Regions from separate parts of the Fictibacillus sp. KU28468 genome, predicted to be linked through region 1. Evidence: riboswitches for the same ligand, from Rfam matches in the RefSeq annotation. Region 1 holds a riboswitch; each other region holds the start of a gene.

The links. A riboswitch is a leader RNA that binds a small molecule or an ion and turns the genes downstream of it on or off. The one in region 1 is predicted to bind S-adenosylmethionine.
Region 2: linked by a shared signal. The riboswitch ahead of OKX00_RS20420 (sugar ABC transporter substrate-binding protein) and the one ahead of metK (methionine adenosyltransferase) in region 1 are both predicted to bind S-adenosylmethionine.
Region 3: linked by a shared signal. The riboswitch ahead of OKX00_RS20045 (bifunctional homocysteine S-methyltransferase/methylenetetrahydrofolate reductase) and the one ahead of metK (methionine adenosyltransferase) in region 1 are both predicted to bind S-adenosylmethionine.

The regions. Positions count from the first base shown of each region.
Region 1 is NZ_CP110666.1:1,362,670-1,372,745, forward strand. It holds gene OKX00_RS07040 (ABC transporter ATP-binding protein) at 1-644, opposite strand, end outside; gene OKX00_RS07045 (ABC transporter substrate-binding protein) at 672-1,661, opposite strand; gene OKX00_RS07050 (alpha/beta hydrolase family protein) at 1,807-2,607, shown strand; gene OKX00_RS07055 (TetR/AcrR family transcriptional regulator) at 2,596-3,237, opposite strand; gene OKX00_RS07060 (MFS transporter) at 3,191-4,465, opposite strand; gene pckA (phosphoenolpyruvate carboxykinase (ATP)) at 4,633-6,216, opposite strand; SAM riboswitch class I at 6,500-6,631, shown strand; gene metK (methionine adenosyltransferase) at 6,812-8,011, shown strand; gene OKX00_RS07075 (hypothetical protein) at 8,341-8,508, opposite strand; gene OKX00_RS07080 (phosphatase PAP2 family protein) at 8,526-9,077, opposite strand; gene OKX00_RS07085 (manganese catalase family protein) at 9,223-9,792, opposite strand; gene OKX00_RS07090 (spore coat protein CotJB) at 9,817-10,076, opposite strand, start outside.
Region 2 is NZ_CP110666.1:3,867,714-3,877,789, forward strand. It holds gene OKX00_RS20385 (SDR family oxidoreductase) at 1-373, opposite strand, end outside; gene OKX00_RS20390 (TetR/AcrR family transcriptional regulator) at 452-1,060, opposite strand; gene OKX00_RS20395 (DinB family protein) at 1,122-1,604, opposite strand; gene OKX00_RS20400 (hypothetical protein) at 1,976-2,110, opposite strand; gene OKX00_RS20405 (hypothetical protein) at 2,077-2,202, opposite strand; gene OKX00_RS20410 (ABC transporter permease) at 2,238-3,242, opposite strand; gene OKX00_RS20415 (sugar ABC transporter ATP-binding protein) at 3,243-4,742, opposite strand; gene OKX00_RS20420 (sugar ABC transporter substrate-binding protein) at 4,916-6,031, opposite strand; SAM riboswitch class I at 6,157-6,266, opposite strand; gene OKX00_RS20425 (hypothetical protein) at 6,385-7,092, opposite strand; gene cidR (cidABC operon transcriptional activator CidR) at 7,220-8,104, shown strand; gene OKX00_RS20435 (acyl-CoA thioesterase) at 8,331-8,864, shown strand; gene OKX00_RS20440 (hypothetical protein) at 8,861-9,235, shown strand; gene OKX00_RS20445 (hypothetical protein) at 9,275-9,478, opposite strand; gene OKX00_RS20450 (methyl-accepting chemotaxis protein) at 9,576-10,076, opposite strand, start outside.
Region 3 is NZ_CP110666.1:3,791,904-3,801,979, forward strand. It holds gene OKX00_RS20015 (amino acid permease) at 1-231, opposite strand, end outside; gene OKX00_RS20020 (serine hydrolase) at 319-1,113, opposite strand; gene OKX00_RS20025 (spore germination protein) at 1,344-1,577, opposite strand; gene OKX00_RS20030 (spore germination protein) at 1,677-1,919, opposite strand; gene OKX00_RS20035 (spore germination protein) at 1,957-2,199, opposite strand; gene OKX00_RS20040 (MBL fold metallo-hydrolase) at 2,273-3,214, opposite strand; SAM riboswitch class I at 3,329-3,441, shown strand; gene OKX00_RS20045 (bifunctional homocysteine S-methyltransferase/methylenetetrahydrofolate reductase) at 3,538-5,385, shown strand; gene metH (methionine synthase) at 5,378-8,827, shown strand; gene OKX00_RS20055 (PTS sugar transporter subunit IIA) at 9,009-9,515, opposite strand; gene pdxK (pyridoxine/pyridoxal/pyridoxamine kinase) at 9,730-10,076, shown strand, end outside.

The DNA of each region.
Region 1 (10,076 bases):
ATACGGCCGGGTTTCGTGGAAAACAAGATAATACGGTCGCTCATGGCGATCGCTTCACCGATATCGTGTGTGACAAGAATGGCGGTTTTGCCATGTTCATTGAGCGTAGAGGATACCAGGTCCTCCAGTTTAAGCTTAGTCTGGAAGTCTAGTGCGGAGAAAGGTTCATCCAGCAATAGGATATGGGGATTGGTCGCCAGTGTCCTCACTAAAGCGACGCGCTGCCTCATCCCGCCGGATAATTCGCTCGGATACTTGTCGAGTGTATCGTACAGTCCAATTTCCTTCATAAGAGAAAATGTATAGTGTAGTCGTTCTTCAGTAAGGCAATGCTGAAGCTTCAGCCCCAGCACGATATTATCCTTGATGGTTTTCCAAGGAAACAAGTAATCTTGCTGCAGCATATAACCGATCTTGGGATGAGGTTCTTTAATGATCTGATTTCTTAGTGTAACGGTTCCCGCTGTGGGGCTAAGAAGTCCCGAGATGATGGATAGAAGTGTTGATTTTCCGCATCCGCTCGGTCCAAGAAAAGAAACAAACTCTCCCTCGGAAACAGAGAGAGTGATGTCCTCCAGTGCAGTCGTGGCCGTATGCTTGGAAAAGTAGGTTTGACCAACCGATTTTAATTGTAAGAAGGCCACTGTGATCCCTCCATTACTATTTATGGTTTATTTCGTTGCATCACGGGAAAAAGTGGTGTTAACCAGTTTGTTGTAATCAGCTTTCTTTGGAAGTTCTCCCGCTTCTTTCATAACGGCTTGCAGGTTGCTCCATGCTCCTTCTTCAAGGATCGGATTGACCGCATAGCTGTGCTGTCCTTTATAGCGGTCGACTACCTTTTCGATGAGATCAACCGATGTATCTTCAAAATACGGAGCAATGAGAGTGGCGATTTCTTTTGCAGAATGTGTTTCAACATACAGCTGGGCTTTATAGAGGGCCTTCGTAAAGCGTTTCAGCACATCTCCGTGTTTTTTTATATAGCTTTGTTTTGACATGTAAGAAGTGTAGGGAAGTTTGCCGGATTCTTCACCAAATGACGCAACAACATGGCCGATGCCCTTCTGTTCAAAAAGACTGGCTTGGGGTTCGAACAGCTGTACATAGTCGCCGGTTCCTGAGGCGAAGGCGTTAGCGATATTCGCAAAGTCGATGTTCTGGATCAGCTTCACATCTTTATGAGGGTCAATGCCGTGCTTCTTCAAACTGAACTCGCCGGCCATCTGCGGCATTCCGCCTTTCCTCTGTCCGAGAAACGTACTGCCTTTTAACTGATTCCATGAAAAATAGTTTGGTTTTTTCCTTGCGACCAAAAAGGTTCCGTCCGTTTGAGTCAGCTGTGCAAAGTTGATGACCGGATCACTGGAGCCTTGGGCATCAACGTAAATGGAAGTTTCAGAGCCTACGAGGGCAATATCAGCTCCGTTAGACAGCAGGGTCGTCATCGTTTTATCGCCGCCCCAAGTGGTTTTTAAATCGATATCAATTCCCTCATCTTTAAAGAACCCTTTTTCTATGGCAACATATTGGGGAGCATAGAAAATGGAGCGGGTCACTTCGGCAATTCTTACTTTATCGCGTTTTTGCTTTTCGGAGTTATCAGATGAGCATGCCGACAATAGCAGACAGGCAGTGAGAAGCAGTGTTAAGCAGAGCATGATATGAGCTTTTATCCGTTTCAAGCGGTGTGCCTCCTTTATGTTCGAATGAAGTTTTGCTTTTCATGTAATACTTTATGTGAGTTGAAAAATTGTGTGTTGGCCTATTGAAAAAAAGGAGGAATGCGCGTTGTTAGGAAGCAGCCTGATCACTCATGCACAACGATTTCCATCTCCGCATCCACAGATTACGTTATTCAAGATTACATATAAGAGTGAAGGATTAACTGTAAAAGGGCTGTTAGCTATCCCTGAACATCAGACACAGCCTCTTCCTGGATTTTTATATTTACGGGGAGGGATTAAAAAAGTAGGGATGGTACGCATTCCGAGAATCATCCAGCTTGCTTCACAGGGGTTTGTTGTGATGGCCCCGTTTTATCGGGGAAATGAAGGGGGAGAGGGGCGTGAAGATTTTTGCGGGGAAGACCGGTGCGATGCATTTCATGCGTTTGAGGTGCTCCAATCACTGCCTTCTGTTGATCAGGATCAGCTCCATATCTTTGGGTTTTCCAGAGGCGGACCGATGGCGTTTTTTACAGCGTTAAAGTTTCCTGAAGCCCGCTCACTCGTCATATGGGGAGGCGTTTCTGACATGGTCCTTACCTATGAAGAACGAGTAGACCTCCGCAAAATGATGAAAAGGGTCATCGGCGGAACACCTGCTAAAAATCCGGAGGGGTATAGGACACGTTCACCTGTATATTTCTGCGACGAACTTAACGTTCCGCTCTTATTAATCCATGGAAGCCGTGATGAAAATGTTGGAATCAAGCATTCTTTAATGCTGAAAGAATGCCTGGAGCCAAAGAAAAAAGTAGAATCCTGGTTCTACCCGCAATATACTCATCATTTTCCGCCGCAGGAAAACCGGAAAATAACCTATGCTTTTTGTGAGTGGATGAAAACGCAAAACAAAGAAAAGCCGGAGCTGTCACCTTTGTGACAAGTCCGGCTTTTGTACGTTGAGCATCATTTTTAATGTGGATTCAAAAAGATCCATCTGTTTTCCGGTACGCATGAGGTCATGAGTCAGACTAATCGCTGAAATGGCTAGCCCATCAAGAAAGCTAATCATGAACCGGCTAATATCATCAACCGGGGCAATCGGATTAAACTCACCGGCGTCCACACCCTTTTGGATTAGAACGCTAAAAATACTGGCTGCACCTTCGTATCGTTTTTCGATGTAATCTCTGTTTTCCGGTTTTCGCCAATGCGTAATTCCATATTCAACGATTGCCGCACTAAAAAGATTTTCCGTGTCTTCGTATTCAGCCCTTCTGTAGTCATCCAATAAGGTAAGGAGAGTTTTCCAAACGGATCCATTATTCTTTTGAAGGAGCTCATCCAGCTCCTTGCGGTTATCCTCCATCATTTGTTCCAATAGAGAAAGAAAGATGTGCTCTTTGTTTGAGAAGTAGGCATAGATTCCGCCCCTGCTGATGGAAGTGGCATCCATGATGTCTTTAATAGAGGCAGCTTCATAGCCTTTTTGGGCAAACACTTTTTTAGATGCCATTAAAATTTCACGCTGTCGTTGTTCCTTGTGCTCGTGAGGCACTTTCGGTGACATACTGATCGCTCCGTTCAATCGATTTTCGTAAAAACAATGCCGCTATGCTTATTGTAACAAGTCCAGCGCCAGAAACAATAAATACGGAGATCACTCCGAATTGATTTCCAGCAAATCCGCCAGTCACCGGGCCTATAAGAGTCGCTAGCATTATAATGCTTCCCGTCAGGCCAAATACTCTTCCTGTCATATGAACGGGTGTTAGTCTCTGAACGGCTGTATTGAAAGGGATGAAGATTAAACCTGCGCCTGAGGCAGCTAAGAAGGTTAGCGCAGGAGCCCAGATAAATGGGTGGGGAAGCTGGAGAGAAGCCAGATATCCCATGATCATAAAACCGCCTCCAAGCGAGAAGATACCGATCGTCATTGCCAGCCATGGAGAACTGATCTGCCATTTTGTCAAACATAGGCCGGTCACGAGAAAGCCAACTCCTGAGCAGGTGACCACTAGACCTACCAATGCCGGGCTGCCCGTCTCGAGTAATCGGATCAGAACGGAAAACTGGGCATCTGCCATCTGCAAGATCAACATGGAAACAAACATGAGACCAGTGCCAAACAAAATAAAGCGTACTGTTTTCATATATTGAAAGCCTTCTTTTAAATCTGATATAACAGATCCTTTTGTGCGTTTTTCTTTTACGTGAAGCGGTTTAACACCTGGAAGCACGAACAGCAGCAAAGCGGACAAGAGAAAGCTGGCTGAATCAAGAATAAAAACGCTGCTGATTCCAGCCGTGGTTACTAAAAATCCGCTGATGGCAGGACCGATAATCTTCGTCGCGTCCTGGATGACAGAGCTGATCGAAGCAGCCTGCTGCATATCGTCATCGGACACAATTTCTTTCAGCATGCCGCTTTTGGCGGGAGTAAAAAGAGAGGAGAAGATTCCCAGAAGAATAAGCAGAATGTACACATGCCAAGGCACAGATGCAACGATCAAACCAAGAATAATGATACAGCGGAAAAAATCAGAACAAACCATGATGGTTTTACGGTTCATGCGATCGGCGATCACGCCAGCAACCGGTCCAAGAACCGTCATGGGGAGTCCAAGTGAAATAATGACAAATGACATCTCCAGCGGTGAGGCGTTCCATTTAAAAGCCATCAATGAAAAAATTGCCATGATGCTAAGCCAGTCACCAAGATTGGAAATGACCTGTGCCGACATTAAAAACTTAAAAGATTTGTTCTGCCTTAATGTATTACCTGCTTTCTTTTCCATGAAATCACTCCTAGGAATTAAAATGACACTTATGTCGTTATTATAAATGACATAAGTGTCGATTTCAACCTTTTTATGGAAAATAAAAAAACCGCTTCGGCTGGGAAGCGGTTTGTAGGAGTTTTGGATCTAGCTTTAGTGCCCAGGGCTCTAAAGTTTTTCTTAACTTAGCAAAGCGGTCCTGCACTTTTAATTTCTGCTGGCACATTGTTGAATTTTTCGAAGTTTTCCTTGAACTTACTTGCAAGCTCTTTTGCTTTGTGGTCGTAATCTTCCGGGTTCTCCCAAGTCTTTTTCGGCTGAAGTACTTGATCAGGAACACCTGGGCAATGTACTGGTGTATGCAGTCCAAAAATAGGGTCGGTTATCGTCTCTACAGATTTTAATTCCCCTTGAAGGGCAGCCTGAACCATGGCTCTTGTGTAGGAAAGGTTCATGCGCTTGCCGGCACCATATTCTCCGCCTGACCATCCGGTATTCACCAGGTATACTTCTACTTCATGATGATCGATTTTTTCTCCGAGCATTTCGGCATATACAGTTGCATCCAATGGAAGGAACGGTGCACCGAAGCATGTTGAGAAGGTCGCTTGAGGAGATGTGATTCCTCGTTCTGTTCCGGCAAGTTTGCTCGTGTAGCCGGAAAGGAAATGATACATGGCCTGTTCTTTTGTCAGTTTGCTGATCGGAGGCAATACGCCGAATGCATCAGCTGTCAGGAAGATAATCGTGTTCGGATGACCAGCAACACTTGGCTGGATAATATTCGGAATCGCCTGAATTGGATAGGCAGCCCTAGTATTTTCAGTCAACGTACCTTCGCTATAATTACCTACGCGTGTTTCATGGTCAAGAACGACATTTTCGAGAACGCTTCCAAAACGGATCGCATTCCAGATCTGCGGTTCTTTTTCTTCAGAGAGGTTGATGCATTTTGCATAGCAGCCGCCTTCAATGTTAAAAACACCAGTATTAGCCCAGCCATGTTCGTCGTCCCCGATCAATGAACGATGCGGATCAGCAGAGAGCGTAGTTTTCCCGGTACCCGATAATCCGAAGAACAGAGCTACATCGCCTTCCTGCCCGACATTTGCGGAGCAATGCATAGAAAGGATCCCTTTTTCAGGAAGAATGTAGTTCATCACTGAGAAGATGGACTTTTTAATTTCTCCTGCATATTCAGTTCCTCCGATCAACACGATACGCTTTTCAAATGATATAATAATGAAGGTTTCAGAATTGGTCCCGTCTACAGCAGGATCTGCTTGAAATCCTGGTGCAGATACCACGGTGAACCCCGCTTCGATTCCTTTTAGTTCTTCAGCTGTCGGACGGATGAACATTTGGTGGGCAAACAGGTTATGCCAAGCGAATTCATTTATCACCTGAATAGGCAGCCTGTACGCGTGGTCGGCACCAGCGAATCCTTTGAATACAAACAATTCCTCTTTTTGTCCTAAGTAATGAAGTACTTTTTTATAGAGCTGCTCAAATTTCTCTTCGTTAAAGGGCTTATTGATTTTGCCCCAGTTTATTTTATCTTGTGTGCTAGCTTCATCCACGATGAATTTGTCTTCGGGAGAACGTCCAGTATATTTTCCAGTAGTGGCCCTGAGAGCACCGGTTGAAGATAAAATGCCTTCATTTCGGAGCAGCGCCTTTTCAACTAGCATAGGTACAGGTAGATTTTCATGAGTAGCAGCGCTGGATAGAATGTCATCTAAAGTCGTCGTTAAATCAACCGTATTCATGTTCGCAAAACCATCCTTTTAAGAAATATATTTATCATTAATATCGTAAGTAAATTCGAAATTAGTATAACACATTGAAACAAATAATGTATACTATTTTATTTAGCAAATTGTAAATTGGTTCATAAATCAGGCTCTTTGTTTTTAAAAGCATAATCTTTCATTTATAATTGGTACTTAATTCCGTTTGAAGGATCTCCCAGACTCCCGCCGGAGAGGGAGAGTATAGCTTTTCAAGTTGACAGGTTTGTCGAACTGCGCTATTATATTTCGGGAACGGCTACTCTTATTCTGAGTAGGTGGAGGGACAGGCCCTATGAAACCCAGCAACCGACACTTCATCATCACATATGCATCTTGTGCAGTGAAGTGAAAAGGTGCTAACCTGCAAGGTGAAAAACCTTGAAAATAAGAGGTGAAGGCGTAGAAATAAGACCTTTTCCCTCGTGTATTTTAGGTCCAGGGAAAGGCTTTTTTTATGTCTTAAAACAGTTTGAACCTGAATATTTTACAAAACAAAGTATCCATATAGGAATGAGTACCGTATCTTATAAAAAAATTGCTCTATGCTTTCAATAGAGAAGGAGGATTTCAATTGTCTAAAAGCCGTCGTCTTTTTACATCTGAATCAGTTACGGAAGGGCATCCGGATAAAATTTGTGACCAAATTTCCGATGCGATCCTGGATGAAATCCTTGCAAACGACCCGAACGCACGTGTCGCTTGTGAAACATCCGTAACGACAGGCCTTGTGCTTGTTGCTGGTGAAATCACCACATCTACTTATGTTGATATTCCAAAAGTCGTTCGCGAAACGATCAAAGAAATCGGCTATGACCGTGCAAAATACGGTTTCGATTCTGAAACATGCGCAGTTCTTACATCCATTGATGAGCAGTCAGCGGATATCGCGATGGGTGTTGACCAAGCGCTTGAAGCTCGTGAAGGCTCAATGACTGATGAAGAAATCGAAGCGATCGGTGCTGGTGACCAAGGTCTTATGTTTGGTTATGCCAACAATGAAACACCTGAACTTATGCCGCTTCCGATCTCTTTGGCACACCGCCTGTCCCGCCGATTGGCTGAAGTGCGTAAAACCGAAGAAGTTCCTTACCTTCGTCCGGATGGTAAAACTCAAGTAACGGTGGAATATGATGAGGATGACAAACCGGTTCGTATCGATACGATTGTTATCTCCACTCAGCACCATCCAGAAATTACACTTGAGCAAATTCAAGCCGACATTAAAGAACAAGTCATCAAGCCTGTTGTACCTGCAGAATTGATCGACGAAAACACAAAATACTTCATTAATCCGACAGGCCGTTTCGTTATCGGCGGACCACAAGGTGATGCTGGATTAACTGGCCGTAAGATCATTGTTGATACGTATGGCGGATATGCTCGCCACGGTGGTGGAGCATTCTCCGGTAAAGATGCAACTAAAGTTGACCGTTCTGCAGCGTACGCCGCTCGTTACGTAGCGAAAAACATCGTTGCTTCCGGACTTGCTGACAAAGTAGAAGTTCAGCTTGCATATGCAATCGGTGTAGCACAGCCTGTATCGATCGCTGTCAACACATTCGAAACAGGAAAAGTTTCTGAAGAAGTATTGGTTGATCTTGTGCGCCAAAACTTCGACCTTCGTCCTGCGGGAATCATTAAAATGCTTGACCTTCGCCGTCCAATCTACAAACAGACAGCGGCATACGGACACTTTGGCCGTACAGACGTTGAGCTTCCTTGGGAAAAAACAGATAAAGCAGAAGCACTTAAAGATCAAGCAAACGCATAAATACATTGAAAAAAACCGGCCTTTGGGCCGGTTTTTCTTTTGAAATAAAGTTATTTTGATCAAAAGAGGCAATGATTGACCAGTTTTACGAGTAAAGAGACTACTTATTGAGTGAAATGATGGTGAGCCGACCCTTGATATGGAAATAACGTGGGTTTTGCAAGTAACAAAGTGAATTTCTTTATGTAAGTAGAGTTTTGAGAAGAACTTATTATCGAAAAACTAAATTTATTATTGACATCGACTAGTTTATTATCGATTTGTTATTTTATGAATCGATTTAAGTGTTTATTTTTGAAAAGGTGCCAGGCACCGCTTTTTGACATATGTCAAAAGCCGGTGCCTGGCACCTTTACAATTAAATCCGGAGGTTTATGCTCAAAGGTTTTCATGAATACAGGAAGCTTGAAGATTGCTGCTAGAGCGATTCTTGGATTGAGATTCGGACTGATTTCTTGCACAATCATCAAACAGTTTTCCTGTGGTGCTTTTTTCATGTAACCCCTCCTAAATTTTATAAAAAGTAAGGAACGAGATAAACGTTGAGTAAAAACACGGAAAAGATTCCTGAGCTGATCCCGAGGATCATACCGGCGAGCACGTCGGTTGGGTAATGAAGGCCGAGATACATACGCGAGATGCCAACAGACAACCCGAGCGGAAGCAGTATGGTAAGCAATCCTGGATGGATGAAAGCGAGCGGGATGATGACCGAAAAGATTGCGGTCGTATGTCCTGAAGGGAAAGAATGGTCTTTCAGCGGATTACTGAAGGTCTTGGTACCCGCGATCATCAGATAAGGGCGTTTCCGTGGATAGCATTTCTTTGAGATCGCAACAGGAATATGGCTGAGAATAAGAGACAGGATTCCTGCAGCAGCAAATTTCTTCAGATCGACAGGAATGGTAAGCAGGAGAAGCAGTGTAGTTAGAATGGTGCACGTTGCTCCGCCAATGTGTGTGATCCCATTGAAATACTTATCCAGCAAACGGTGCTGCAGTCTGCCGTTCACCCATTTAAACACATCACATTCCTTTTCATAGATCCAGCCGGTTACTCTTGCCATGGAAGTCCTCCTTGTATAACGATTTCCCTTTCAGATTACAAGAGGTTTATTGCCGCTGTTTAAAGGCATTGTGAAGAAATTGTAAATAAATGAAAAAACCGCCTGGATGAATTCAAGCGGTTTGCAGCTTCCGGTATAAATGAGGTTAAAAGAAAACCTTTTGATCACGCTCTTCTTTTAGAATTTCAACAGCTTCACGGAACCGCATGGAGTGGATGATCTCTCTTTCCCTCAAAAACCTCAGCCCGTCATTGAGATCTGGATCATCCGACATGTCAATCAGCCATTGATACGTAGCACGTGCTTTTTCCTCTGCTGCAATGTCTTCGTACAGGTCAGCGATCGGATCTCCTTTGGCTTGAATATAAGCTGTAGTAAATGGCACACCGTCTGCATTATGATAAAAGAGCGCGCTGTCATGATTGGCATAGTGGGTATCGAGTCCGGCATCCTTCATCTGCTCGGGAGTGGCATCCTTTGTCAATTTATAGATCATGGTGGCAATCATCTCAAGATGGGCAAACTCCTCTGTTCCTATGTCGGTGAGCAAGCCGATGACCTTGTCAGGGATCGTATACCGCTGATTCAAATACCGTAATGCAGCAGCAAGCTCACCGTCTGCCCCGCCATATTGTTCAACCAAAAACTTAGCCAGCTTCGGATTGCATGTGCTGACTTTAACAGGATATTGCAGCTTTTTTTCATAAATCCACATAGTTGCCCTCCCATGGTTTTACTTTTATACCTGCCACGGCCAAGGTCCTTTGTTCCAATCCCAGGGAGCACCTGAATAACTGTTTCCGTATTGCTGCATCGGCCCATATTTTGACTCAATGGCTTTCTTCAATTTTTTTCGTTCCCGGGCGAAATGATTGAACTGATGGATGCTGGCTGTGTCATTTGGATGGGTATCTAAATACAGGGTTAATTCAACAAGCACAAAATCAACCGCCTGTAATTCCTCGAGGAGCTGATAATACTCAGCTGGAAGGCCTGTTT
Region 2 (10,076 bases), 1.9 Mb from region 1:
TGAAGTAGATGTAGCGCTCTAAGAGTGGAAGTGATTGAGCGAAGGTGTTCACATTGCGAGTGCCCGTTATGTTGACGTCTTCTGCAATCTTTTTTGGTACGGCAAGATCATAAACCGCAGCCAGATGAAAGACATGTGTCATATGTTCCTTCAGCCACTCTGTTTGTTCAGCATCCAAATCCAGTCCATCCTTCGTAATATCTCCTGCAAAAAGACGCACATTTTGCTTGTTAGCTGCCAAGCGCTCTGCTTTATCCAGCTGGCTGGGGTGGACAATAAGCGCGAATTGCGTATCTTCATTTCGCTGCTGCATTTCTTTCAGAAGCTTTGAGGCAAGAAAACCAGGATAACCTGTCAATAAACATCCTTTCATGAACCATTCGCCTCCTTTAGCAGTGAATACGAATACGTACTGGTACTACTTCCGTATAAAACCAGCAAACAGCCGATTTTATAAAGATAGATTGACATAAGCTCCGACAACAATCCGGTTAAGCAAACGGGCCAGCTGGTCCAAATCCAGCTCAATGTCTGATTCAAACAGGGTTTGGATGACGACCTCATTGACCGCACCGACCATGGCCTGTGAGACGACCAATACTTCCTGATCAGGAACGGATGCTGGCATGGTCCCCTGAACCGTATTATAGAGCAGGCTGGCAAATCGGCGATAGGCTTCCCGGCGAACATTCTCTACCGTAAGGCTTACACCCACTGAATCAATTAATAATAGTTTGGCAGCGTTAGACTTCATTTCGCATATTTCAATATAACGGCGGATGCCGGCGTAGGCTTTTTCGCTAATTTTCTCTTCCCTTTGAACAGCAGCTTCCACATCTGCAATGATCTCTTCAGCCAGCTGTGTGCAAAGGGCGGCAAGCAGCTCCTCTTTGCTGCCAAACGATTGATAGAATGTTGTTTTTGACACCCTCGCCCGCTCAACAATCTCAAGGACTGACGTTTCTTTATATCCCTTAACTGTATAGAGCTGGAGCGCGGCATACAGCATTTTGTCTCTGGCTTCTGTCGGCATTTCTGTTACAAAAAGCACATTCATCATTCCATTCTTTCATATGTGTACAAGTACGTACTCGTATTGTACGTATAACTTGCAGCCCCTGTCAATCGGCTGCAGCATCATTTACTGCTCTTGAAGGGAGCTGCTTGAAAAAAGGAACCTTCTCTGCACCTGTCATACGAGCATACACAAACAGCTGTCCTTTATGGTGAATCTCATGATCAATTAAACTTTCCATCCAATACTTCCCTGGCGCCTCATACCCGAAAATATCAATTTTCTTGCTCAAATGAACACTTTCCAGAACAGAAAAATCCCTTTTTGATTTCTGAGTGAACTCCTGAACAATCTCCCGGACCTCATCCATCGTTTGAAACTCACGCGGTGTGGCAGGCGATACAAACTGCCCGTTTTTAATCGTTTCCAAAAACATTTCTGTGGAACTTGCGATATGAACCGCCAGCTCTCCCATTGAAAAACCATCTATCCATGGTTTAAAAAACACATGCTCCGGCCCTATCTGATCCAGCAGATCGTGCAGTACAGTCCTGTGTTTGAGCCAATTTTGATAGTATTCTTCCACCATTTTTTATCGCTCCTATCTTAAATTTCCAATATAAACTAATTCGATGTTCCTCGTCTTTACCCTTTATTAAAGAACACAAAAAAATCCAGCACTTTTCTGCTGGATTATGGCCGGGGTGATCCGTTGATTCCCTGAGGAAAGGTGAAGACATTATAGGGATCTTATTTTTTATACTTTTTTTAATCGCGGTGCATTCCATCCGAAATCCTCTATCCATACATAGTGGAGAAAAAAAACTCCCTATCCTAAGTTATGTGGTGAAAGGACAAACAGTCATTTTTTTATGAGTTTATAAAAACGGGGCTGCCCAGAAAGTCGAAAATTGACCTTCAGGCAGCCCCTTTTTGGCTTGAAAAATCTTCAATGAAAAGTTAAGTGAAGTGGAAGATGCGAAACTCCTCGAAAATGAACTTCACATTTTCTTCGTGCGATAAAAAGCTGCCGGAGCCTTCCTTTTCCTGCGGGACTAGCGTTACAGGTGAGACTCCCGCCGGTGCTTGCACCAAAAAGTAGGGTTCACGCCGGTAAGGCTCACCGCACGCCCCGCGGAAGTAGGAGCTCGCGCCGGTAAAAGCGAGCAGCCTGGAACGGAAATCAACAGCTTACAGACTTCTTGGACAGCCCCTTTCCTGTTTATTTTTTTTGTTTATAATAGGTTAACGCCAGTGCAAATGCGAGAACCGCTCCCTTCACAATGTCCATGGAATAGTAAGGCACAGACATCATGACGAGGCCGTTCTGCAGAATACCGATCAAAACAGCGCCGATCAGGGTTCCAAAAGCATTGGGTTTGCCTGCACCAAACACCGAAAAACCAATAAAAGCCGCAGCCACAGCATCCATTAAATATGGAGTGCCTGCATTGATTTCAGCAGTCATCACTCTTGATGCCAAAACAATGCCGCCGATCGAAGCAAAAAGAGCGGACAGCAGATAGGCCGCTACCTTATATTTATTTACCGGGATGCCTGAAAGCCTTGCTGCTTCTTCATTCCCGCCGATGACATACATGTACCGGCCGTGCTTTGTGTAATTGAGAAGAACATAGACGAGAACAACTGCCGCTGCCATGATCACGATGATCCAAGGGACTTGTCCTATTTTCTCGAACGCTGCACTGATCTTGCCCGTCGCAAACGTTCCATCAGGCATGACCATGTTTTGCGAGATGGTCGCCCCTTTCGTGTACGTGAGTGCAATCCCCTGGATGATAAACATGGTGGCAAGCGTCAGGAGCATATCCGGTATTTTCACTTTAACAATCATCACGGAGTTAATGATGCCTACAATCAGAGCGGCAGCGAGGGCGGAAAGAATCGCTACTACCGTGTTCTGGGAGAACCAGACAAACATTGAGACCGCAATGGCATTCGAAAGAGAGGCCACAGATCCGACAGAAAGGTCAAATCCGTTGACGGACAGTGATATCGTAATGCCGATCGCAATGATGGTAACGATGGAGATCGACCGTAAAATGTTCATCAGGTTATGTCCCTGCACAAAGGAGGGATTGGCCGCAGTGAACACACCAATTAAGACCAGAATGGTTAAGATCGTTCCATATTTATAAAAAAAGTCGAACAGCTCAAATTTCTTTTTTGGAGAAACTTGGGCTGGTATTGGTTTTGAAAGCTCCATCTACCTTCCTCCTGTTGAATAGAATAATAGCTCTTCTTCCGTCGCTGCTGAGGTTTCGAGCTCTTTCACACTGCGTCCGTCATACAGCACGTAAAGACGGTTCGTGATACCTAAGATCTCTGTAAACTCTGAGGACGCATAAAGGATGGCTTTGCCCCGTTTTGCCAGCGCGGAGATCAGTTCAAAAATGTCCTTCTTAGCAGCTACATCTACACCCTTCGTCGGCTCATCAAAAATATAAACATCGGCATCTGCGATGAGCCATTTGCCGATCGCAATCTTTTGCTGATTTCCCCCGGAAAGATTTTGAACCTTCGTTTTCTCAGATGGCGTCTTAATGCCTAAGGTTTGAATGATTTCAACAGCCTTTTGTTTTTCCGCCCGGCGATCCAGAAAACTTAGTACCTTGGAGAACTGTCCAAGATTGGCGGCTGTTAGATTAGCAGCAACCGATTCCGCGACCAGAATCCCTTCCTTTCTCCGTTCTTCCGGAACGAGAGCCAGGCCCTGCTTTACCGCCTGATGCGGGTTTTTCAGCTTCAGTTTCTTCCCCTTGAGAAGAACAGCGCCTGCTGTAATCTTTGTACAGCCGAACAGGATTTTGCACAGCTCTGTTTTTCCTGCTCCTACAAGTCCCGCGATTCCGATAATCTCACCAGCACGGACCGTTAAGTTCAAATCCTTGATCTTCTCGGCGTCAGAAAGCCCTTTTACCTCAAGAACAGTTTCTCCCACTTTTCCGTTCAAGGCAGGAAACTGCTCATCCAGCGCCTTGCCGAGCATCTGCTCGATGATCCGGTTGATTGAAGTTTCCGAAATAAATTCTTTTATGACTAACTCACCGTTCCTCATCACCGTAATGTCATCACAGATTTCAAAGATTTCCGGCAGCCGGTGAGAAATGAATATGATGCCTACATTTTTAGACTTCAGGTTTCTGACAATCCGGAACAGTTCGTTTGTTTCTGAATGGCTTAACGGCGCAGTCGGTTCATCCAAAATTAGAAAACGGCACTGTGCTGAAACCGCTCGGGCGATGAGAACCATCTGCTTTTGAGCAAGTGTAAGCTCACTGACCAGCTTTTTGGAAGAGACGTTGATGTTCATCTCTTCCAAAATTTGCGATGCCTTCTTATGCAGCTGTTTCCATCTTACAAGCTGCTTTTTACCCATCTCGTTGACCAGATCATGCAGCAGAATATTTTCACCAACGGTTAAATACGGGATCAGCGCGGTGTCAACCTCTTGATGGACGATTTGAATTCCTTCGTCCAGGGCATCTCTCGGCGAAGTGATGGCCGCTTTTTTTCCGTCCAAATGAATCTCGCCCGTGTAATGATTGTAGGCTCCCGACAGAATTTTCATAAGGGTCGATTTCCCAGCCCCATTCGCTCCGATCAGCGCATGAACCCGGCTGGTCTCACTGGCAAAGCTCACACGATTCAACGCTTTTACACCCGGAAACTCAATACTTATATCCTTCATCTCCAACAGAGCCATCTGCTTCTCCCCTTCCCTCAAAGCAAACACTCTCTTAAGCCTAGAAAGAGAGTGCAAGTTTTCATTTAATGCTGGATTTTGATTTACTTAAAGATTTCCATCACGTACTGATGCATGAGATAGACCCTTAATAGGCTGGTCAAGTCCCATTCAGCTTCATGTCCGACTGTTGTTTACTTTTGGTAGTGATCCTTTAGTGTCTTCATCCAATCTTCCTCAAACGCATCAGACTGGCCCCAGCCTTTAATTTCTTTGGACAGGTTGACCATGTTCACACCCTCGTTTGATTTTTGCAGAACCTTTTGTGAAACGAGAGAAGCTTTCAAATCATATTTTTGAGGTGTTTTTTCACCCGCAAGCTTTTTAGCAAGAATTCTCATATCCACTGCCCCAATGAGCTTAGGATCAACAGCAGCCGTGTACTTCCAAGGACTTTCTTTTTTCTGGATTTCTTGAAGGTCTGCATTGGAGACGTCAATTCCGTAAATTTTGATTTCGTTGCGTCCCGCTTCTTTAATCGCACGTGCAGCCCCGATCGCAAAGGCATCCCATGTGGCAAAAATGGCATCAATCTCGCCTTTTTTATGTTTGTTCAGCATGGCCGTCACCGCATTTTGCGTCTGGACCGACGTATCTGCAGAAGCAACGCCAAAGCGTTCTACTTCCTTGATTCCCGGGTTATTCTTCAATGTTTCTTTATAGACGGCGTTGCGTCGCACCATCGGCGGGAACCCGTCTACCCAAAGATAAACGATGTTGGCCTTCCCTTTGTTCTCTTTAACGAGCTGATCGAGAGCCAGCTTGGCAAGGGCTTCATCGTCCTGAGACGTAAGTGTGACACCGCCTACTTTCGCGAGGTTCGGATTGGAATCAAACGTCACCACGTTCTTTCCTTTTTCCCGAAGCTTCTTAATATCGTTTATGGTAGCCGCATCATCACCGTGAGAGATGATAAAACCGTCGTAATTCTCATCAGCCGCCTGGGCAATCGCATCATGGAACTTGGCGGTATCACCGTTTGCTGTGTAGGTATCAACGGTAAAACCAAGTGCCTCTCCTTCCGCTTTAGCACCTGCTAAAAATTGGGCTGTATGATCATCACCCCCGATTTTACGGATAACCTTGATTCGGGCTCCCTGCCCTTTGGCAAACCGCTTCGGTACGTTATCGAACGAAACCTTTTCATGTTTGCCAGCTGATGAAGCGGTATTGCTTTCGGATGAACAGCCCGTTAATAAAAGTGATAAAGCCACCGCGGAGATTGCCGCGCTTTTAATGAATCGTTTCATTTCCCCAGCTCCCTTTTTTGTATATCTCTCTTCTCAAGCCGGCGGGAGGACAGGCCCTTCAGCACATAAAAAAACCTCTCTGGAAAAAGAGAGGTTTCATCACTTATGTATAACGGATTCGTCCTCTCTTATCTCTCAAAACAGACATGCTGTTTTGCTGGAATTAGCACCAATTCCATTACGGAACGGTTGCTGGGCGTCATAGGGCCAGTCCCTCTGCCACTCTTGATAAGAGAATGAATATTTAATTTTTAGAAAATATAGTTATTACTTTAATCCGCAAATGGGGGAAAGTCAATGGTTTTTTTATCATATAAAAAACCTCTCCAAAACAAGAGGTTAATCCACCAGGCTTATCCACGGATATCTCCGCCAAAGATCGCAACGTTCTGCATCTCCGCACCAAACTCACTGCCATTCCACTTCAGGGTAGTCTGGACATATCCGAGGCGGTCAGCGTTATATCTGCCGGCGATGTTTTGGTAAGCCAACAGTTCATACACGCCATTTCGGCCAAAGTCCACCGGGTAAAGACCGCTTAAAGGTGAGACAAATCCTTGTATGGGAGCCTTTAATCTTCCATTCGGGTAGTAAATCTCAGACAAGTATTCCTTGTCCCTCGTACTTAAATCGATAATAAATTTTTGATTCAGGTTATAGCTGTTGACCTGAGCTTCATATTGCTCCAGATAAAACACTCTGTACTTATACCGGTCACTGAATACGCCGGAGTCAAAAAGAGGTCTGAACTGGCCGTTTCTGAAGGCAAATACATAGGCATTGATCATACCGCCGCTGCCTCCCGTATCCATAACGACCATGATGTCTTCTACCTTATCTCCTGTAAAATCTCCGAGAAAGAGGGTAGGATTGTACCCTGAGTTTTCTTTAAGAGGGATTTGCACATACTGGTTGGTCCTGCCGTCCTGAACCACGGCCGCAATGTTCATCCAGTATGGACTGTCCACTGTTTTTTCAGCGGTAAGATACACCGTATCGATTGACACGTCGCCCGTCACATTTCCCCTTTTCACATCCACAACCTGCCGCTGTCTGTACATCTGCCATCCCTGCCTTTACCAATTTCAATAAAACAGTATATGCATATTTGCCCTATTTTGGTTTTTATCCCGCAATCGTGATAAACTACAGAAAAATAACGCCGTTCATCGGCAAGCAGGTGCAATCGTGGATATTAAACAATTACAGTATTTTATTGAAGTAGCCAAATATAACAGCTTTACACGGGCGGCTGATGCCCTTTTCATTACCCAGCCCACCATCAGCAAGATGATCAAGAATCTGGAGGATGAGCTTGGGGTTGTACTTTTTGACCGCTCACGAAAAGGACTGACACTTACGGATGCCGGCCAGACCATATTCGACCAGGCCAAGCTGGTCGATAAAGCATTCAACAACCTGGAGATGGAGCTGGACAACCTGCTCGGATTAAAAAAAGGGCATATTCGAATCGGGCTTCCTCCGATTTTTGATCCCCGCCTTTTTCCAAAACTGATTGGCAGTTTTCATGACAGATATCCCCACATTACCTTCGAGCTTATGGAAGACGGATCAAAAAAAATCGAAGAAGAAGTGGCCAGCCTTCAACTGGATATCGGGGTTGTCGTGCTCCCGACAAACACCGATATGTTTCAGTATTTTGCTTTTATGGAAGAGGACTTGCGGCTCATCATCCATCCTGACCATCCGCTTGCTGTCCGGGACGAAATAAATTTAGCTGAGCTAAGAGAGGAATCATTTATCCTTTTTAACAAAGATTTCGTCCTCCATGACCGCATCATCTCCTCCTGCAATCAGGCTGGCTTCAGTCCGCACATTACGTCAGAAAGCTCACAATGGTCCTTTATCGAGGAGATGGTCGTGTGTAAATTAGGGGTTTCCCTGCTGCCCGAGAGCATCTGCCGGCATCTGACGGATGAAGTGCGTGCGATTAAAGTCGTCAATCCTTCCATCAGCTGGCATCTCGCCCTGATTTGGAACAAAGATCAGTATTTATCTTTTGCCGCGAAAGAGTGGCTCAGCTACGCAAAAGAACAATTATCAGAAGAGTAAATAATGGGGCGGTTCTCTTTGGAGAGCCGCCTTTTGCATTTAATCATCTATGCCTTTTCTGTATATCTGAAAGCATTTACATAGATTTCGTCTATGTAAATGATGAAAAATAACAATTTTACTTCCTTTTCTTGGAGGCGTACACTAGGAAACTGTAAGAGGGAAACGCAAAAACGATAATGCGTCCCAATATAAAAAGATGTAACGACGAGAAAGGGAGATTGTTTTGGAAGCTAAAAAAACGAGCGAAAGCCGCATTATAAATACAGATCAGGTCTTATCTTGTGACTTGAATAACTACAACACATTGTTTGGCGGAGTTTTGATGAAAAAACTCGACAGTGCCGCCTCATTATCGGCGCGACGTCATGCACGTGTAAAAACATGTGTAACCGCATCAACCGATTCAATTGATTTCTTGCATCCGATTCACCAGACCGATTCAGTATGCATTGAGTCTTTCGTATCCTATACAGGAAAAAGCTCTATGGAGATTTTCTGTAAAGTTATCGCTGAAGATATTATCACTGGGGAACGAAGAATCGCAGCTACAGCCTTTTTAACCTTCGTTGCTTTAGGTGAAGACAAACGTCCGGTTGAAGTACCGGCAGTCATCCCTGAAACAGAAGAAGAAAAATTCCTTTTTGATACTGCGAAAGACCGTGCAGAAATGCGCAAGATCCGCAGAGCACGAAGCAAGGAGTTGGCTGAGGTTATTACACTAAGAAAACCTTGGCAGCAGGAAGGTGCATTAGTATGATTACGATGTGCAGCCACAGCGAATTGAAAGAAGCAAAAGAGTCCTTAGAAAACCTTGAACGCACGTACCCTTCTCTTTATGAAAAATGGGTGCACATCATCAATCTGACTCGTGCACTTCAGTTTAAATATCAATACATGGGCTGTCTTATTATGAATGAAGATTGCAGACGCTATTCCCCTGAGTTTGTTCAAGGGTCCGTCATCCGCCTCTATAAAGGTGAGATTGAAAAACTTTTATCAGATAAAGACATCGAGGCACTGCGAAAAACCATCTCCAGCTGCCCCAATGCCGGCTATGCCAAGATCAGCCTTCTGGCACTCGGAAGAACTCCGGAATCATTAGTAGGGACATCCGCGATCATCAGCTAATCATAAAAAGGGGCTGTCCTGAAAGTCAAAAATTGACCTTCAGCAGCTCCTTTTTGCTTGAAAATCTTCAATGAAAAGTTGATTGAAGTGGAAGGTGCGAGACTCCTCGAAAATGAACTTCACATTTTCTTCGTGCGATAAAAAGCTGCCGGAGCCTTCCTTGTCCTGCGGGACTAGCGTGACAGGTGAGACTCCCGCTGGTGCTTGCACCAAAAAGTAGGCGTTCACGCCGGTAAGGCTCACCGCACGCCCTGCGAAAGTAGGCGTTTACGCCGGTAAAAGCGAGCAGCCTGGAACGGAAATCAACAGCTTACAGACTTCTTGGACAGCCCCTTTTTCACTACATAGTAAAGGTATGAGTGAGTTCTTCCATTTCTTTCGCAAGTTCATCGAGTGAAGCCGTATAGGCTGACATCTCTTCAATCGAAGCTAACTGTTCTTGTGTAGCAGCCAGCACTTGCTGAGAAGACTTGGCTGTTTCAGCAGCAATGGCTGAAATCGTGTCCATAGACGAAACCGCCTGTTCATTTCCGGCAGAAACTCCGTGTACTGCACCTGATACTTGGCTGATATGTTCAGTTACAGACTGAATGGAGTTCTGAATCTGTTTGAAGGAGGATCCTGCGTCATTCATAACACCAATTCCTTCGCTGACCTCTGCATTGACAAGATCCATCGTCTGTACCACCTGAGCGGTCTCATTTTGAATATGAAAAATGATGTCACTGATCTGCTGAGTTGCTTCTCCGGACTGTTCGGCAAGCTTTCTTACTTCGCTTGCTACGACGGCGAAGCCTTTTCCGTGCTCTCCTGCCCTTGCCGCTTCAATAGCCGCATTTAA
Region 3 (10,076 bases), 1.9 Mb from region 1:
ACCGGATACAGGCATAGCAACTGAAAGCTCACCAAGACAGAGCATCGTCAAGTACATGATAAATCCGCCAACGAGATAAGAAATCACCGCGCCTGCCGGACCTGCATCATGAATGGTCATTCCCGAACCGAGAAAGAATCCGGTTCCGATTACACCACCCAGGGAGATCATAAATAAATGCCGCGCTTTCATGCCCCGCTTGAGCCCTTGATCATTTTGATTCGTAATCATCTGTTCACCTCTGTTGTTATGTATACGTTTTCATTAAGTATTCATAATTTTATCATTTTTTGTCGAAGAAGCCAAAAACAATTTTTTCTAATTTTTTTGATAACTCAAGAGATAGTCATTCAACGCTTTCCCAATAAGCGCCAGGGCTTGTCTTCCTTCTGCTTCACTCGGTAAATTTTTCGTTAGAACCGCTGCAAACAGCTTTTCTCTCTTAAACGTGAAAATGCCTGCGTCGTGCTCTACTCCGTCCAATTCTCCGGTTTTATTCGCGATGGTTATCTTTTCTTCATCCATATAGGCGGGAAGCTTATAGCGAAACTGCTGATTTTGAAGAATATGAAGTATGGTTTGGCTGCTCTTGTCCTTTAACCTGCCTCCCCTGTCAATCTCCTTCAGCTGAAGAATAACATCTCTTGCGGAAGTATAGTTGTTCTTTCCTTGCTTAACAGCTTCGAAATCCATCAGCTTGCGTTGGAGCACTGTCTGGCTGCAGCCCAATTCAGCCAGGAGATCATTAATTCTCTCCATGCCTGTTTTTTCAATCATAATGTTGGCTGCCATGTTATCAGAAACAGTGATCATCAACGTGAGTATATCTGCTACAGTAACAGCTGATTCATCAGAAAAAAGCTGGAGAACCCCGGCACCGCCAACCCTTACCTCCTGTTTTAATGAAATACGGGAAGCGAGATCGATTTGACCTGCTTCTGTCTGCCGAACGGCTTCAATTAAAATGGGTATTTTGATAAGGCTTGCGGCTGGGAATACCTCATCTGCCTGATACTCAATGTGGCCATCCTCCGTTTCAATCCAGTAAGCATAATCTCCATTTTGGCCGCTAATAATGTCATTTACCCTGTTATTCAGTTCATTTAACTTCATTCCGTGCTCCTTTCTAGTAAGTGCATTGCATTTTATCTGTATTTTGCAGTGATCGGATCGTATTTCTTTGAGATTGGATCGTATTTTCACGAAATCGGCGCGTATCCTTTCCAGATCCGATGGCAACTCCTTTAAGATTATTCTCCATCACTACCACCAGACTTCTTTTTTAGAGAAAAGAAATTCTTCTCGGACAAAGAAAAAGAGCGCTCCCATTAAGCGCTCCTTCATTATTTCTGCTGATCGTCCTGTCCTTCGCTTTGACCCATATCATTTTCGTCGTTGTCTTCGTTGAAGTTGATCATATACGCGCAGGCATCTGAGCAGTCACCGAACGCCACAACCGCCCCTACCGATTTGGTATTGGCTGTATGGCTGTTCTGGACGGTACTTCCAATATCGATGTTTCCATTTTGAGTCACACCATTTGTGATGATTTTTCCTATTCTGAAAGAAAAACGCAAATCTGTTCCATCCTTTTCGCTCTTTACCTACAGTGTATGGCTTGAACAAAAAGCTGATTGGACAGACTCCCTCTTTCGGTAAAAAAAGGCGGGTGAACGTTAAGGCTGGTTAGTGACTGGAGCGGACGGGTTCGCTACCTGGCCTTGGTCGCTGATATCCGGATCGATGTTGCTGTTCACCATAAATCCAGTTGACGGAGAAAAGTCTCCAAGAGAGATCGTAGAACCAACTGACTTTGTATTGGCTGTATGGCTGTTATGGACGGTCGGGCCGATATCGATGTTACCGTTCATGGTCACACCATTCGTTTTGATATTAAAAATATTAAACAAATATGGCATGAGGTGACCCCCCTTCTTCTTTTATTGCTCCATTTCATTAAGGCTGGTTTGCAACCGCAGTATCTGCATTTCCGTATTCATTTTGATCATTAACATCCGGATCAAAGACCATGTTTTTCATCATGGCTTCTGCTGGTGAATGATCTCCTACAGAACTATTGTCGCCTGTAGATTTTGTATTTGCTGTATGGCTATTATGAAAGGTTGATCCCAGATTCAATGAACTGTTGCTCGCCAGACTATTTATCTTCAGATAGTAAATATTAACCATGCACCCCATTGCTATCTCCACCTTTAAAAGTGTTAGTGTAGTGTATGATAAATGTCCCTTAAAGGTGAAAACGGGAATCAGGCTATTGCGGCTGCTCCTTTCCACTTTTCCACCATGTCTCCCCGAGTGACAGAATCTTAAGACCTTGCTGCTCCATTCCCTTTCTAGCCCACTCTTTACCCAAACGCTCCAAGGCTTCAGGCCCTGTATCATCCGCCAGCCTGTAAGCTCCGTAATGCATTGGAATACAGTAGGCTCCCTTTGTTTCCTGAAAAGCTTTCACAGCATCTTCAGGATTAATATGCGATATTTTCATAAACCACTCCGGTTCATAAGCCCCTATCGGCATAAGAACGGTATCGAGTTCAAATTGATTTCCAATCTCCTTAAAGCCTCTGAAATACCCGGTGTCTCCTGCAAAATAAAGTGTTTCTCCTGTCTTCATGTCTTGAATGACCCATCCTCCCCAGTGAGAAGTATTCATATCAAAAGCCGTCCTCCTGGTCCAATGCTGAGCAGGGACGAACGTGAGCGACAGCCCCTTTTCAGAAAAGTTATCCCACCAATTGGCTTCGAATACCTTCTCATATCCTTTTTTCTGAAACATTGATTTCAAACCTGCTGGCACGTAAAAGGAAATATCTCCTGTCAGATTTTTAATACTTGGAAAGTCAAGGTGGTCGTAGTGGCCATGGGAGATGAAGACGAGATCGATCTCTGGCAGGTGTCTGATGGGAATTCCGGGATCAGTCAGCCGCTTTTGCAGCCCCATCTTTTTTGCCCAGACAGGATCGGTCAGAATATTGCATCCGCCCATCTGAATGAGAAAAGTAGAATGGCCGATCCATGTGATGGAATGATGCTGCCGGTTTTCTTTTAATCTGCTGATCTCCTTTTTCGGGCTTTGCGGAATCTGCTGAGCTAAATCTTTTTTGTTGCCGCGCCTTTCTCTTCTCCACCGCAGCAAATCTTTAAATGTATGTGTGTTTTGTATCCCGTCAAGGTTGGTATACTTATTCTTCATTATAGGAGTCCCCCTGTGATAAAAAGCTCAACCATTTTTTTCATTTGAAAAAGCTATTGAAATCTTCCAACAATTATTGTAAGGTATAGAGAATTAATTTTATAGCGATTTGGTTTCTTATCCAGAGAGGTTAAGGGAATGGCCCGTTGACACCTCAGCAACCTTCAGCTCTGCAGCTGAAAAGGTGCTAAGTCCAACAAGTTCGAATCGAACTTGGAAGATAAGAAGAATGACCTCGAACTTTCAAAGTCTTCTTCTTTAAGAAGGCTTTTTTTATTTTATTGGGCCGCTGGAAGATACCGAACTAACAGGAGGACCGCATAATGGGATTATTGAAAGATCTTGAAGACAAAATCTTGATTGCCGATGGGGCAATGGGAACACTTCTCTACTCGTATGGAACGGATTGCTGTTTTGAGCAGCTGAATCTGACGCACCCTGATCAGATTCAGTCCATCCACCAGGCTTACATACAGGCCGGTGCAGATGTCATTCAGACCAATACGTACAGCGCCAACTATATTAAACTGCAAAGATATGGATTGGAGGAGCAAGTCAAAGAGCTGAATAGTGCGGCTGTAAGACTTGCAAAAAAAGCAGCTGCCAATGAAGCGTATGTACTGGGAACCATCGGAGGAATCCGTGGAACGGGCCCAAGCTCACTTACGATTGAAGAAATAAAGAGAAGCTTTAGGGAACAGCTCTACTGTCTTCTGTTGGAAGGAGTGGATGGCCTTCTTCTTGAGACCTTTTACGATTTGGAAGAATTGGAAACCGTTCTTGAAATTGCACGCGGCCAGACCAGCATTCCGATCATCTCGCAGATTTCTTTGCAGGAAGTCGGTATTCTAAACGACAGAACACCCATCAATACAGCGATTAGACGCCTTGAAGATTTAGGAGCGGATGTCGTAGGGCTGAATTGCCGTCTTGGGCCCTTTCATATGATCAAGACACTTGAGGAAGTGGAAATTCCCAAGCATGCCTATCTTTCCTCCTATCCGAATGCAAGTCTTCCTTCCTATGTGGACGGAAAATTTCAGTATGAAGGAGATGCGGAGTATTTCAAAAACAGTGCTTCACTTTTCAGAAACCAAGGCATCCGCCTGCTCGGAGGCTGCTGCGGAACAACTCCTGCTCATATTGAGGCTTTCGCTGAAGAGCTTCATGGACTGAAGCCTGTTACCGAAAAGGAAGTCAGACAGCGCCCAGAGCCTATTGCCGTTGTTGAAACGAGGCAGAAACCTGGGATTTCCCTGCCTGATATTCTAAAAGAAAGGCGATCGGTCATTGTTGAGCTTGATCCTCCCCGCAAGCTTGATACCTCCCGTTTTTTTGAAGGAGCAAAGGCATTGAAAGAAGCCGGGGCAGATGCCATTACGCTTGCAGACAACTCGTTGGCATCACCAAGAATCTGCAATACCTCCCTATCTTCTTTGGCTAAGGCACGGACTGGAGTCCAGCCGATCGTTCATCTCGCTTGCCGAGACCGGAATATTATCGGTCTGCAGTCTCATCTCATGGGGCTGCATACACTCGGACTTCACGATATTTTGGCAATTACCGGGGATCCGGCAAAGGTAGGCGATTTTCCGGGAGCTTCAAGCGTCTATGATGTTACCTCCATAGAACTGATCAAAATGATCAAACAGTTTAACGAAGGGGTTTCACTTTCCGGAAAAGACTTGGGACAAAAAACGCAATTTACCGTCGGTGCCGCCTTTAATCCAAATGTGAAGTCACTGGAAAGAGCGGTTCAGAGGGCAGAGAAAAAAATAGAAAGCGGCGCGGACTACTTTATCAGCCAGCCGGTGTACTCTGAAGAGATACTGCTGGAGTTCCACGAAGCTGTAAAAGATCTGCCCGTTCCTTTCTACGTTGGGATTATGCCGCTCACCTCAAGCCGCAATGCTGACTTTCTTCATTATGAGGTGCCGGGCATCAAACTGACAGACGACGTGCGTGACCGTATGGCGAAGTTTAAAGACGACCCAGTTTCCGCAGCAAGGGAAGGCCTTGCCATCTCAAAATCTCTGATAGATGCCGCTTCTGAACTGTTTAATGGCCTCTATCTGATCACTCCATTCATGCGATATGAATTGACGGCTGAACTGACGGAGTATGCCTACGAAATTGACCGCAAAAAAACAAGGAGGATTCAGAATGTCTAATCAAACCCTTCAACAACAGCTTAAGAATAAAATACTGATCATGGACGGGGCAATGGGCACCATCCTCCAGCAAGCCAATCTGACTGCCGAAGACTTTGGCGGCGAAGACCTGGACGGCTGCAATGAAAACCTGAACTTTACCCGTCCTGATGTAATTCTGGATGTCCATTTGCAATATTTAGAAGCAGGTGCTGATATCGTTGAAACCAATACGTTCGGGGCCACTGATATCGTGCTCGACGAATACGGCCTCGGCTATAAAGCATATGAAACGAACAAAATAGCAGCAGAGATCGCGCGGGAAGCTGCCGATAAGGTCTCCACTCCTGATTGGCCCCGCTTCGTTGCCGGATCAATGGGACCAACTACAAAAACGTTGAGCGTTACAGGAGGCGCAACATTTGAAGGGCTGACCTCTTCCTATGAAGAACAGGCAAAAGGCCTTCTGGACGGCGGGGTTGATTTGCTTCTCCTCGAGACCAGCCAGGATATGCTCAATGTTAAAGCAGGTTTTATCGGCATTAAACGGGCGTTTAAATCAGCCGGAAAGGAAGTCCCGCTCATGGTGTCAGGCACGATTGAGCCGATGGGTACGACACTGGCCGGCCAATCGATTGAAGCCTTTTACATCTCGCTTGAGCACATGAAACCTTTGGCTGTAGGGCTCAACTGTGCAACGGGGCCGGAATTTATGACCGACCACATCCGCTCTTTATCCGCACTGTCTCTTTCAGCGGTAAGCTGTTATCCGAATGCCGGCCTTCCGGATGAAGACGGGAACTATCATGAAACACCAGAAACTCTCGCAAAGAAAATCAGCGCCTTTGCCGCAGAAGGCTGGCTCAACATCGCCGGCGGCTGCTGCGGCACGACACCAGACCATATAAGGGCCATCGCAGAAGCGTTAAAACCGCTGAAGCCGCGTACTGTCCCAGAAAGCCATTCCCATGCCGTGTCGGGGATTGAGCCGCTGATCTATGATGATCCATCCATGCGCCCATTGATGGTCGGCGAACGTACCAATGTTATCGGTTCACGAAAATTTAAGCGGCTGATCGCTGAAGGCAAGTTTGAAGAAGCAGCAGAGATCGCCCGCGCGCAAGTTAAGAAAGGCGCGCATGTCATAGATATCTGCCTTGCGGATCCTGACCGTGAAGAGCTTCAGGATATGGAGAATTTTATTAAGGAAGCTGTAAAAAAAGTGAAAGTGCCTCTTGTTATTGATTCAACGGACGACGAGGTGCTGGAGATAGCCCTGAAATACTCGCAGGGAAAAGCCATTATCAACTCTATTAACCTAGAGGACGGCGAGGAGCGGTTTGAGAAAGTTGCCCCTATCATCTCCCGTTACGGAGCAGCCGTTGTTGTCGGTACGATCGATGAAAAAGGCATGGGGGTCACAACAGACCGAAAGCTCGAGATCGCCAAACGATCCTACGATCTGCTTGTGAACAAATACGGAATCTCTCCGAGCGATATTATTTTTGATCCTCTCGTCTTCCCTGTCGGAACAGGAGATGAACAATACATCGGTTCTGCCAATGCGACAGTGGAAAGTTTGAGAAAGCTGAAAGAAACACTTCCTGAATGCCAGACGATCCTTGGCATCAGCAACGTATCGTTCGGTCTCCCGCCGGTCGGCCGGGAAATCTTAAACGCGGTATATCTATATGCCTGTACACAGGCTGGGCTCGACTACGCGATCGTCAACACTGAAAAGCTTGAACGCTATGCTTCTATCCCAGAAAAGGAAGTAGAGATGGCAAAAGCCTTGCTGTTTGAGACGAACGACGAGAATCTGGCAGCCTTTACAGAGTTCTACCGAGGCAAGAAAAAGGAGGCAAAAACTCCGGTCTTGGAACTGCCTCTTGCTGAGCGCCTCGCCTTTTACGTGGTCGAAGGAACGAAAGAAGGACTCATTCCGGATCTTGACCTTGCTCTGGCAGAGTATGATGCGCCTTTGGAAATTATAAATGGACCTCTTATGGCCGGGATGGAGGAAGTCGGCCGGCTCTTTAACGATAACCAGCTCATCGTAGCTGAAGTCCTCCAGAGCGCTGAGGTGATGAAGGCTTCCGTCGCCCACCTCGAGCCCCATATGGAGAGCAGCGGTGCGGTCAGCACGAAAGGTAAGGTCGTTTTGGCCACGGTTAAAGGGGACGTCCATGATATCGGCAAAAACCTTGTAGATATTATCCTTGGCAATAATGGATTTGAAGTGGTGGATCTCGGTATTAAAGTTACGCCGCAAGAACTGATTCAGGCCATTAAGAGGGAGAAGCCCGATGTGGTCGGCCTTTCAGGATTGCTTGTAAAATCTGCTCAGCAAATGGTGCTTACCGCTTCCGACCTGAGAGAGTCGGGTATTTCCGTCCCAATTCTTGTAGGAGGCGCCGCCCTGACCCGCAAGTTTACAGAAAACCGGATTGCTCAGGAATATCAGGGGACTGTGCTTTACGCCAAGGATGCGATGGACGGATTGAGCCTTGCAAACAAGCTTCAAAAAGGAGAAGTTTTTGAAAAGCCTGTGGCGAAAACACCTGCCGCACCTGTTACAGAAGCCACACCGTCCGGAGGAGGTACCGGCACCGCTGTTGCTGAGGCCGTCAGAGTCCGACCTTCCGTTAATCAGAGTTTAAAAGTATTTGTTCCAAAAGATACGGAACGCCATGTATTTAAGTCTTTCCCGCTCTCTTCTGTAGTTCCGTACATTAATCTGCAGATGCTGCTAGGACACCATTTAGGAGTGAAAGGAAAGGTTTCACGGCTGCTCGCCGAGAAAGATGAACGGGCACTGGAAATAAAAGGAATCGTCGATGGGCTGCTGCGGGAGAGCCAGGAGAAAAAACTAATCGATCCAGCAGCACTGTATCAGTTTTTCCCTTCACAGTCGGATGGCCAGAAACTTTATATTTATGATCCAAACGATACATCCCATATCATTGAGACGTTTGAGTTTCCACGCCAGACAAGAGAACCGAACCTCTGCTTGGCAGACTACGCCAAGCCCGTCGGCAGCGGCGAAATGGATTATGTCGGGTTCTTTGCGGTAACTGCTGGAAGCGGCATCCGCGAACGGGCACAGCAGCTTAAAGCCGAAGGCCGTTTCCTGGAAAGCTTTGCGCTTCAATCGCTTGCTCTTGAAACTGCGGAAGGATTGGCTGAACTCATTCACCGCCAGATGAGGGATAAATGGGGGTTCCCTGACCCTGTTACCCTTTCGATGCAGGATCGTTTTTCCGCGCGATACCAAGGCCAGCGCTTCTCGTTCGGTTATCCAGCATGCCCGGATCTTGAAGATCAAGCAAAACTGTTCAAACTTCTTCAGCCTGAAGAAATCGGCATTCAGCTGACAGAAGGATTCATGATGGAGCCCGAAGCCTCCGTCACAGCTCTGGTTTTCTCCCACCCTGAAGCCCGCTACTTCAATGTGCTGGTTTAAATAGCTTACGGGCGCGTTCGGAAGAATTACGGGCGGATTCGGGGAAAATACGGGCGCGTTTCAGGATTTTACTGGCGCGTCCGCGAAATTTACTGGCGTATATCGTCATTTTACGGGCGCCGGCCACTTCTACTCATTCCAAAATAAAAGAGACAGACCAGCAGCTAGTCTGTCTCTTTTATTATTTAATATCACTGATTTGCATGATCTTTGTGGTGCCGGCTTGGGCATGATCACTGCTGAACTTCTCAATCGCACCGGCTTTATTGCCATTCGTTATGATGACAGGAGTAACCGTGCTTTTCGCTTTTTCCTTTACAAGATCAACATTAAATGAAATGAGCGGCTGACCAGTTCTTACACGATCGCCTTCTTTTACAAGTGAAATAAAGCCCTCCCCTTTCATCATGACCGTTTCAAGGCCGATGTGAATAAGAATCTCCATTCCTGATTTTGTTTTAATGCCGACAGCATGCTTGGTCGGGAACACCTGAAGGATTTCACCATCAACGGGAGACAACAGCTCACCGTCTTCCGGCAAAATCGCGATGCCGTCACCCATCATTTTTTCAGAGAAAACAGGATCCGGCACATCTTCTAGGCCAATGATCTCCCCGTTTAATGGTGAAACAATGATTTCTTCTGTAGGCGCTTCATTTTCTTTTTTACCAAATAATTTTTTCAGCATGAGATCACCTTCTTCATTTAATTTGTTTGTTACATAGTAAAACATAGGTTGACCGTACGAAGCAAAGAAAATCTGTCTGCTGTTACTTTTCACTTTTTCAGGTCAGGTTAAACGAATATTATAGGAAATCATGAATTTTGTCTCGCTGGCAATCATTGTTATAATAGAATATATAGTTGAAATTTAAAAGACAGGCATAAAAGGAGATTGGACAATGAGTAAGTTTAAAGCATTAACCATTGCCGGTTCTGACACAAGCGGCGGAGCTGGTATTCAGGCGGATTTAAAGACATTCCAGGAGCTCGGAGTTTACGGCATGACAGCCATCAATGTCGTTGTGGCCCAGGATCCTCACAGAGACTGGTACCATGAAGTATTTTTACTTCCTCTTGATTTGTTCAAAGCACAGCTTGAAACCGTTCTGGCAGGAATCGGAGTGGATGCTGTAAAAACCGGTATGCTTGCTTCTGTTGATGTTATTAAGGCCACTGCAGAAGCTATTGATAAATATGATATAAAAAATGTGGTCGTTGACCCAGTAATGGTATGTAAAGGGGCAGA